DNA from 3 places in the Sporosarcina sp. P3 genome. Region 1 is predicted to be linked to each of the others. Evidence: riboswitches for the same ligand, from Rfam matches in the RefSeq annotation. Region 1 holds a riboswitch; each other region holds the start of a gene.
The links. A riboswitch is a leader RNA that binds a small molecule or an ion and turns the genes downstream of it on or off. The one in region 1 is predicted to bind cobalamin.
Positions count from the first base shown of each region.

Region 2: it holds a riboswitch for cobalamin, as region 1 does, so the genes downstream of both, CSV61_RS14335 (hypothetical protein) here and CSV61_RS05605 (ribonucleotide reductase N-terminal alpha domain-containing protein) in region 1, are expected to answer to the same signal.
Region 3: it holds a riboswitch for cobalamin, as region 1 does, so the genes downstream of both, CSV61_RS07690 (ribonucleoside-diphosphate reductase subunit alpha) here and CSV61_RS05605 (ribonucleotide reductase N-terminal alpha domain-containing protein) in region 1, are expected to answer to the same signal.

Region 1 is NZ_PDZE01000003.1:265,600-268,888, reverse strand. It holds gene mdh (malate dehydrogenase) at 1-679, shown strand, start outside; gene CSV61_RS16705 (hypothetical protein) at 1,049-1,219, shown strand; cobalamin riboswitch at 1,385-1,559, shown strand; gene CSV61_RS05605 (ribonucleotide reductase N-terminal alpha domain-containing protein) at 1,733-3,007, shown strand; gene CSV61_RS05600 (CdaR family transcriptional regulator) at 3,083-3,289, shown strand, end outside.
Region 2 is NZ_PDZE01000014.1:13,422-16,710, reverse strand. It holds gene CSV61_RS14340 (MATE family efflux transporter) at 1-1,091, shown strand, start outside; cobalamin riboswitch at 1,236-1,426, shown strand; gene CSV61_RS14335 (hypothetical protein) at 1,678-1,899, shown strand; gene CSV61_RS14330 (FtsX-like permease family protein) at 1,948-3,289, opposite strand, start outside.
Region 3 is NZ_PDZE01000005.1:29,785-33,073, forward strand. It holds gene CSV61_RS07685 (alanine/glycine:cation symporter family protein) at 1-477, shown strand, start outside; cobalamin riboswitch at 817-993, shown strand; gene CSV61_RS07690 (ribonucleoside-diphosphate reductase subunit alpha) at 1,154-3,289, shown strand, end outside.

The DNA of each region.
Region 1 (3,289 bases):
GAGTCGTGATGATTTAGTTGCGACCAATGCGAAGATTATGCGTTCTGTTTCTGAACAAGTGAAGCGTTACGCACCAGACAGCGTGGTGTTGATTTTAAGTAACCCGGTAGATGCGATGACATATGTTTGCTATAAAACAACCGGTTTTCCTAAAAACCGCGTAATCGGTCAATCGGGTGTGCTGGATACTGCCCGTTTTAATACGTTCATCTCGGAAGAATTGAATATTTCCGTAGAAGATATTTCCGGCTTTGTCCTTGGTGGACATGGTGATGATATGGTTCCACTTGTGCGTTATTCTTACGCTGGAGGCATTCCATTGGATAAAATCATTTCGAATGAACGATTGGAAGCAATTGTGGAGCGTACTCGAAAAGGCGGCGGCGAGATCGTCTCGTTGTTAGGTAATGGTAGCGCGTATTACGCACCTGCGGCGGCTTTGGTGGAGATGGCGGAAGCAATTATAAAAGATAAGAAACGAATTATGCCATCTATCGCTTATTTAGAAGGCGAATATGGATATCAAAATATTTATTTAGGCGTTCCTACTGTTTTAGGTGGAAATGGGATCGAGAGTGTAATTGAACTCCCATTAACAGCGGAAGAACAAACAGCTCTCGATCATTCAGCTGACTCTGTCAAAGCAGTGATCGACATTTGCGAAAAGCAAATGTCTTAATCACTATTGATCTCTCTAAGTCGTAACGAGGACTTAGGGAGATATTTTTCTATAGAAAGAAGTATTTCGGAGTGCATTTCATTCATTGAATGATAGAGAAGTCATATGTTCATTTAAAAAATTCACAATAGTTAATAGAGAATTATAATTTCTTTATTTACTTATAATTTTATTTGTGATACAATAAACAGAATTAACTGAATTATGAAATATGCCTTTACTATATATAATCGGAAACATATAAAGAATGTTCTCTCCTATGACCTTTGAATGTAAGCGCTACCATTTTTTATAAAGGCAAAGGACATATTCTTTTATATCCCGACAAGGCATATACTAAGAAAAATACAAATCCAGGAGGTAATTTTAATGCAAAACAACCACTATCAAAACAATTCAACACTACCAGAGCAAAATGAGACGTTTTATTTGATCACAGGTTACTCAGAGAATGGTTTCATCCATGGGATTACGTGGGAAGAAGCGTATGTTCAAGGATTGGCGGAGTGCGGCTGTCTATGCGAACAACAACTAATGTAAGTAATGAAGAAAGCTCGATACAGGGTGCCTAGCAAAAACGATTGTGGATGGACTCACAGTAGTTTTGTGCATAGGTACCCTGTTAAGTTATGCCTTGCTTCTAAATAAAACAAACGCTACCACCCTCTATGTTATCCATGATAAAATGAATTCAATCAAATAAACGAGTTTGCACGATGCGTTGGTACCTATCAAGGTATAAAAGGGAATCCGTAAACCGGAGCTGTCCCCGCAACTGTACACACGGACGACCGTTAGAATTAGCCACTATGGAGACATGGGAAGGCACTAACGGAAGGATGAAGTGAAGCCAGGAGACCTGCCACGTTTCGTAATAGCAACACTTTCTTCGGGGGTTGAGGAGTGGGAGCAAAAAAGGTATCTGTCTCTATGTTTTTTGCGTGGAGTATATTCAAACTACCTGAATTTGTTTCCTCATTCACAACTATTGCAATCATCTTGCCGAAGAGGCGGAATGATTGTTTTTTGTTGTTTACGAAAGGAGACCGCAACATGAGAGTATATGAACAGACAAGAGAACATTTACATGAATATGCGTTGTTGCAGATATTGTATAAGCAAGCAGAACAACAACGTGGAAGACCCGTGTATTCAGGATTTCATCAAGTAGTAAGGAAATTGTTACAGGACGGGTTATACGGTCAATGGATTTATAACTATTCAGTAAGTGAAATCAAATGGCTTGGCTTACAGATTGTAGCGGAACGTGATCAACTGATTTCTTCTGAGCAGTTGCAGCAATATATGAATGAATTTGTCACGTCCGATTATGACGATAAAAGGTTAGGACTGCCTCAGGAAAGACTCATGCTCATAGCTATGGCCGCCATGCAAAATGAAACTGTCCAGCGCTTGCAAAAAGTACAGGAAGCATATTGGATACTGAGTCATGGCTATGTGACTTTGCCAGCTGAAATTATGTCCTTCTTCGGAAAGTCATTCTATCAGCGAAAGACGGGAGTTCGGCAATATGCTATGGATATTGCCGACAGTAGAATTGCATCATTTTTATCAAGTAAGGTAAAAGAAAAGCATATACGTATACCCGATTATTTTATGGAACAAGTAAAAGCATGCAGCTCTTGGAGTTTATTTGATGCTGAACAAGTAGAACGCACTTTTGGATGCCCACTTGGCAATTTTAACTTTGAGCGATTCTCTCGTGTCGCTGACGTTTCTTCTATTGCACATAAAAAGGTTTCTGCCATCGGTTTAATGAAGCGACTACTTGGAAGTGAGGGTGTTGTAGTGCATTTTCATAATCATGAACAACAAGAAAAGGCAGTGCTACATTCGTATATTCAATTACCACATGTTATGCGGGAAAAAGAATTGGTACGTACTTGTACCATACTTGTACGTTTGCTAAATGGCATTGAGAGTATATGGGGACGTACTATACAAATTGAAGTGGTAGGATGGGAAACCGCAATAGCTGACCAGCAAATTGGTTTACATTCAAAAAAGGCTACCCAGTTTATTGAAAGGGTAGCCCGAGAAATAAACTGCTACTTGGAGGCGGCATCCTGTCAAAGCGGAATGAAAACACCTCTACGTAAAGCAGCTACAGTCAAGCCTCGTTCGATAAACCAGGCAACCAAACAACAGCAAATCGCGATGATTGACCGAATAACTGCAGAACAGCGACATACTGATCGAGGTGGATCTGTCACGCTAGGAAAGTCTGCCACCATTGAAACAGCAGAACTGTTGCAACTACTTATAAAGGCATGGAGCGGTAGAATTCCAGAAGTCCGACTTATCTGAAACCTCTCTATTGTAGTGGAAACTAAAGTAACGTAAACTTAGTAGGAGTAGCAGTTTCCATTCGAGGTGAGACAAGTGTTTCAATTTGATACATTAGGACATGAAATGGTAACGGAATTATCGAATCTGATACGACAGCAAGTGATTTTAACGGATCGAAGAGGCTTTATTCAAGCGAGCACAGAACCAGCTCGAATCAACCAGTTCCATGAAGGAGCACTGCTAAGCATGCGTCAGAAAATGGTGCTTCGCATGGGGGATGACGAAGTAGGGCGTCTACAT
Region 2 (3,289 bases), on a different contig from region 1:
TGGGTGCCAAAGATGTGCAAAAAGCTCGTTCGATTTTCACACATGCGATCGTCTCTATTTTCTTATTCACCACTATAATAGGCTTGACCGCCTTTATTTTTAGAGATCCGCTAGCGTATGCGTTAGGAGCGAATACGACCACTTTCCCTTATGTATCACAATACTTATTTGTGATTTTACTGTTTGGTTTTATCTTTACTGTAGAAAACACGTTTAGCATTTTCGTGCGCAATGATGGAGCACCGAACCTTTCAATGGCCGGGTTAATTGTAACGTCCGTCGTGAACATCATCTTGAATTATGTGTTTTTATTCATTCTAGATTATGGCGTCGCCGGTGCTGCAAGTGCTACAATTATCGCTTCCTTTTTGGGCATGTTAGTACTAGTCACCCACTTTTTTAAGAAAAACAATAATTTAAAACTAATTCGCTTACGATTCAATAGAAAGCTATTCCTAGCTATTCTATTCATTGGTTTTCCGAGCTTCCTTTCCGAGTTGGGAATCTCTTTTTTTACTATTACGCACAATATTGCATTCGAACGGATGGCTGGTACGGAAGGCGTTGCGGCGTTCTCTATTTTGAACTATGTGCACAGTGTTATGCTGATGCTATTCCTAGGAATGGGCGGCGCGATTCAGCCGCTGATCAGTTATTATCAAGGCTCTGGTAATCGAGCACGGATGAAGGAAACTGTAAAAAAGGCCACTCTTACTGTCATGATCGCGGGCGCTGTGTTTTTCCTTGTCGGCCAATTCGCAGCAGGGCCTATCGTATCGATTTTCGGAGACTTCCCACAAGCCGTTAGAGATTTGGCTACTACTGGAATTAACCTGTTCTTCTTCGCTTATTTGTTCACAGGTACGAACTTTGTCATGATGACCTATTATCAGTCTGTCGGCAATGTACGGATGGCTACTTGGATCACCGCGTCACGTGAAATCATCGTCATGTTAATTTTCCTAATGATTTTACCACGCATTTTCGGATTAAATGGTATTTGGTTGTCCATTCCTGCTTCTGAGCTTGTCGTATTTATTAGTGTGTATTTACATCAAAGGAGCGCTACTCGACATTCGTTCATCCACTAAACATTGATCTATAGAACGGGACGGTAAGACCGACATTCCAAGCGGTGCGTTCCGTCGAATTAGTGTCATTCCGTGTTGTAGTAGCAGTGTAACATTATTTTTGTTCATTTCATAAATAAGCGTGATATACTGAAAGAGCAACTGAATATCGTGTTAGAGATAGGTGCGTTTATTTTTCTTAAACGCTTAAAAGGGAAATCGGTGAAAAACCGATGCTGTCCCGCAACTGTGAGTTGGAGTATAATTCGTTACCACTGTTTTACCGCAAGGGAAATGGGAAGGTGGATTATACGATGAAGACGAGCCAGGAGACCTGCCTAGATCAGTACACACCAATACCCTACGCGGATAGGAGGTGTCAAGTGCGGCTTATGAAAAATCATACACAAGCCGACGTACGAAAAAACGGAATCAGGACATTCATTAGGTGGCTTCGATACAGTTTCTATCGATCCAACGTAGATGTATTTCCTGCCGAACCGTTTACTTCGTCATGGCTTCCCACTTAACATCCTTCCAAGCATTTACCGGACGGATGTTTTTTTATGTCAACGAACCAATACACACACGATGAGGAGAATGATTCATGCACAATCAAACAATTGATGACTTTACAAACTTACTAAAAGATACACTGATGTCGGACCGAGTGAGCACTCACTCCACCCCCCTCTCTTTACTAGTAAAAGATATAAAAAAACAGATTTTCGAAGATCAGGCGAATAACACTGCAGAAAAAATTGTGCAACTAGCTAATTTGGATAAAGCATATCAAATTGTGGTTACTGAATTGGTAGGTAGTAACTAATTCATAGTAAAATCCCCCTGACTTAGATGTGTCAGGGGGATCACTTGGTTATAAAGAATCTTTGATTACACGTTTATAGTTCAATACGGATAGCAAGCCAAATATAGAATATAGTACCGTGTAGATGAACATCACAATAATCGTAGGTGCTAACATTTCCGTACCGAATAGGAACCAGCCGGATTTCACAGCAAAATAGCTGTGTAAAAGACCGACGACCAATGGAATGCCGAAATTAAATAGCTGCTTTCGTTGAACCCCTTTAAGTAAATCCGTTTGTGTAAAGCCGAGTTTACGAAGAATAGTGTAGTTCGATTTTTCATCTTCACTTTCGTCCATCTGTTTAAAGTATAGTATACAGCCAGACGTAATAAGGAAGGCGAGACCGAGGAATCCCACGATGAACATGATCATGCCCGCACCTTGCATTTGTTCAGTTCTTTCCTCAAACTTCGATTCATGTCCTGCCCAGTCGTTTATTCCCAACACACTAAATAATTCATTTGCTTTTTCTAGATCATTTTCATTGTCTATATCCACTCCATGATACTCTGTAAATTCAGATGTTATAGACGGATCTTTATCTTTATTCATCTTCCCGAATACTTGATCATCCACCACTGCGACAACGAAAGCATAGGTCACACGCGTTGGAAGGACAGCTGTTTTTTCTATCCCTTTCAGTGTTAGATCATACATATGCTCTTTGCCTCGAAATACGATTTGCTGGTCTGTTTGAAATTTCATGAAATTTTCCGTCAAGCTATCGAAGTTAATGAAGAGTACTTCCTTCTCTGCTACATCTATTTCCGACAATCCTTCATCACTAATGACAATCATTTCTGTGTCGGTATAACTCATATTTTGACTCTCCCCACCAGGAATAGATAGCACTCTCAATAAATCCACAGGTGTAGTCAATAGATCAACAGCTGTCTCAGTATAAGAAATATTTTTACTTTCAAGTGCCTGTGTAAATTCCTTTGCACGTGTAGTATCAGGAATAGTGAAGTCGGCCGGAATAGTTCGCTCTACGGTCTTCTCTACTGAGTAGTATGATATATAACTTAACGACAGTAACGCTATGGATAGCGCAGATAATGAAGTAATAATCATTAATAGAAAGGAATTTGATTTCATTCGAAACATAATTGAAGAGAGAGACAGCACGTCGTTAACGTTCAGATACCCCCCTTTATGTTTACGAATCAGATTAAAGATAAAGCTGACCGAGCCTTTATAGAACAAATAGGTTCCCATGATTACTGAAGCTAGTATGATGATCATGACCAGAAATAGCTGATCACCAAGGAACACACTACTAAACAATCGGGATGATAAATAATAGCCGAATACAATGAGTAGAATACCCAACACACCGATGACCGCC
Region 3 (3,289 bases), on a different contig from region 1:
TTGCTCGGTGGATTGTATCAATCAGGTGAAGCAAATGGAATCATCTTGACACAAAACTCCATGGCCGTACAAGTAGGCGCGTGGGCACCGTATTTCATCGCGGTTGCGATCATGTTCTTCGCTTTCAGTTCCATCATCGGAAATTATTACTATGGCGAAACGAATATTGAATTTATTAATGCCAACGTCGTATGGAAACGAATCTACCAAGTACTCGTACTCGCAATGGTATATTTCGGCGCCATCGCAAAAGTACAAGTAGTATGGGATATGGCCGATCTGTTCATGGGACTAATGGCCATTATTAACCTAATTGTCATTCTACTGCTCGGCAAAATCGCCTTCAAAGTACTTGACGACTTCACGAAACAACGAAGAGCTGGTAGAAACCCCGTCTTCAAATCAGCCAGCATTCCTGACCTAAAAGGCGCAGAATGTTGGGAAAAAACAGCTGAAAGAGCAGAAGACCGTTTGTGATATGGAGAAATGATATTGCGCTTTTCAAGTTTTGATCGTAAGACTTTGAATGGGTACTAAAAAACACAGTGAATTTTCTAAGTGGTTTAGGTTAGAGAGTAGGATTGTAGCGGGAGCGGAAATCCCTTAACTTTACTTATTTCACACTCTATTTAAAAACATTCACACAAACGATTTAGTCAAGAAGTAAAAAGTTTGATATACTATAAAATACTGAATAGCAAAAGTCGAATCGTAGTTCAGAAGAAGGATTCTGAACTTCGGTTCGATTTTTGTTTTGCATGTTTGAACACAACATGTTAGGGTTATATATGAATTAACACACTATATATAGTGTGTGATAGCAATTAGATGAATTGGTACCCACGACGTTTAAAAGGGAATCCGCCACGAACGGAGCTGCCCCCGCAACTGAGGGCACGGACGACTATCTTATGAAAACCACTGCTACGGCGGGAAGGAAAGATGGAAGAACGATGTGCCAGCCAGTAGACCTGCCAGTCATCTCAGCAAAACATTCTTCGGGGTTGGAGAGTGAAAGCACAAAGCAGTCTTTTTTCAGTCTGCCTAAAACTTTCCGCAATCTACTAAGCGTCAATCGACGACTCCCGATTATATCGGGAGTTTTTTTAATTTAGTACATAACCGAATCAATTCACTAAAGGGAGCGGATATAATGGCTATTATTCAAGAAACTGTGGGACTTCATTTATTGATGGAAAACTTACAAGAAGAATTTGGCAAGAAACAAATCGAACCGTTGATCCAAGCGAGTGAGAAATTCCAAGAGCGTCACCCGGCGAGTTCGGCAACTGAATGGACGAACGCGATGGTGTTGGAATCTTTAAGCCGTATTGATGAGGCGAATGCGTATTGGACATTTGTAGCGGCGCGTATTTATTTATTCGACGTCTATGCAAAGCAAAAAGCATTGCGTGGAGCAGATGTCTATACCGATTTTGCGAAAAATGTAGAACGCTTGGTGGAACAAGGTTTATACACGCCTGTTCTGACAGAAAAATACAGCCGGGACGAGCTTCAGGAAATCGGTAAGCTACTCGATCCTTCTCGTGACCTATTATTCACATATATTGGACTAAAAACATTAGTAGACCGCTATGTAACAGTGAACTTTACGAAACAGTCAGTGGAGCTTCCGCAAGAGCGCTGGTTGATCATCGCGATGACGTTAATGCAAGACGAAACAGTAGATCGCATTCATAAAATCGGAGAAGCGTACTGGGCGATGAGTAATTTGTACATGACAGTTGCGACGCCTACATTATCGAATGCAGGTAAGATGCACGGTCAACTATCTAGCTGCTTTATCGATACAGTCGACGATTCATTACAAGGAATTTACAACAGCAATACGGATATCGCGAACTTGTCGAAATTTGGTGGCGGTATCGGTGTCTATATGGGGAAAGTTCGTTCTCGCGGTGCGTCGATTCGTGGTTTCGAAGGGGCATCAAGCGGTGTTCTTCCTTGGATCAAACAGCTGAACAACACAGCAGTCAGCGTCGACCAACTCGGTCAACGTCAAGGTGCCGTAGCCGTTTATCTTGACGTATGGCATCAAGACATCTTTACGTTCCTCGACCTCAAGCTCAATAACGGGGATGACCGTTTGCGCGCGCATGACATTTTCACAGGCGTCTGCTTGCCGGACTTGTTCATGGAAAAAGTTGAGTCCCGTGAAGACTGGCATTTATTCGATCCACATGAAGTCCGCACGAAAATGGGCTATTCATTGGAAGATTTCTATGATGAAACAAAAGGACAAGGCACATTCCGCGAGAAGTATGAAGAATGTGTCCGCAATGAAGATATATCCAGAGAGACGGTTCCAGCGATTGAAATCATGAAACGTATATTGCGTAGCCAGCTGGAAACAGGGACACCGTTCATGTTCTACCGCGACGAAGTAAACCGTATGAACGCTAATAAGCATGAAGGAATTATCTATTCTAGTAATTTGTGCACAGAAATAACCCAAAATATGTCAGCATCTGCACATGAATCCGTAACACTCGAAGACGATCTGGTCGTCACACGCACAAAGCCAGGCGATTTCGTTGTATGTAATCTGTCATCGATCAACCTTGGAAGAGCGGTGACAGCAGACGTGTTAGATCGTTTGATTCGCATCCAAGTACGTATGCTCGACAACGTCATCGATCAGAACCAAATCCCAGTCGTCCAAGCACAACGCACCAATGCACGCTACCGTGGAATTGGACTCGGCACATTCGGTTGGCACCATTTACTTGCATTGAAAAACATTCAGTGGGAGTCAGATGAAGCGGTGAATTTCGCAGACGAGTTATATGAAAACATTGCGTATTTGACTATTAAAGCCTCAATGGAATTATCGAAAGAAAAAGGCGCATATCCATTGTTTGATGGTTCCGATTGGCAAACAGGTGAATATTTCGAGCAACGCGAATACGATTCCAATAAATGGCGTGAATTGCGCATAGACGTAGCAATGAACGGTATGCGTAACGGCTACTTGATGGCAGTTGCACCAAACAGCTCGACGTCGGTTATCGCAGGCTCAACAGCATCCATCGATCCAGTGTTCAAGCCGTTCTACCATGAAGAGAAGAAAGACTATAAATTACCGGTCATTGCGCCGGATCTGGATCATAATACGTATGACATTTACCGTCGTTCCGCTTACATCGTGGATCAGCGCTGGTCTATTAAGCAAAATGCCGCGCGTCAGCAGCACATCGATCAGTCGATTTCATTCAACATCTATGTACCGAACTCCATCCGTGCTTCTGTTATTTTGGATCTGCACTTG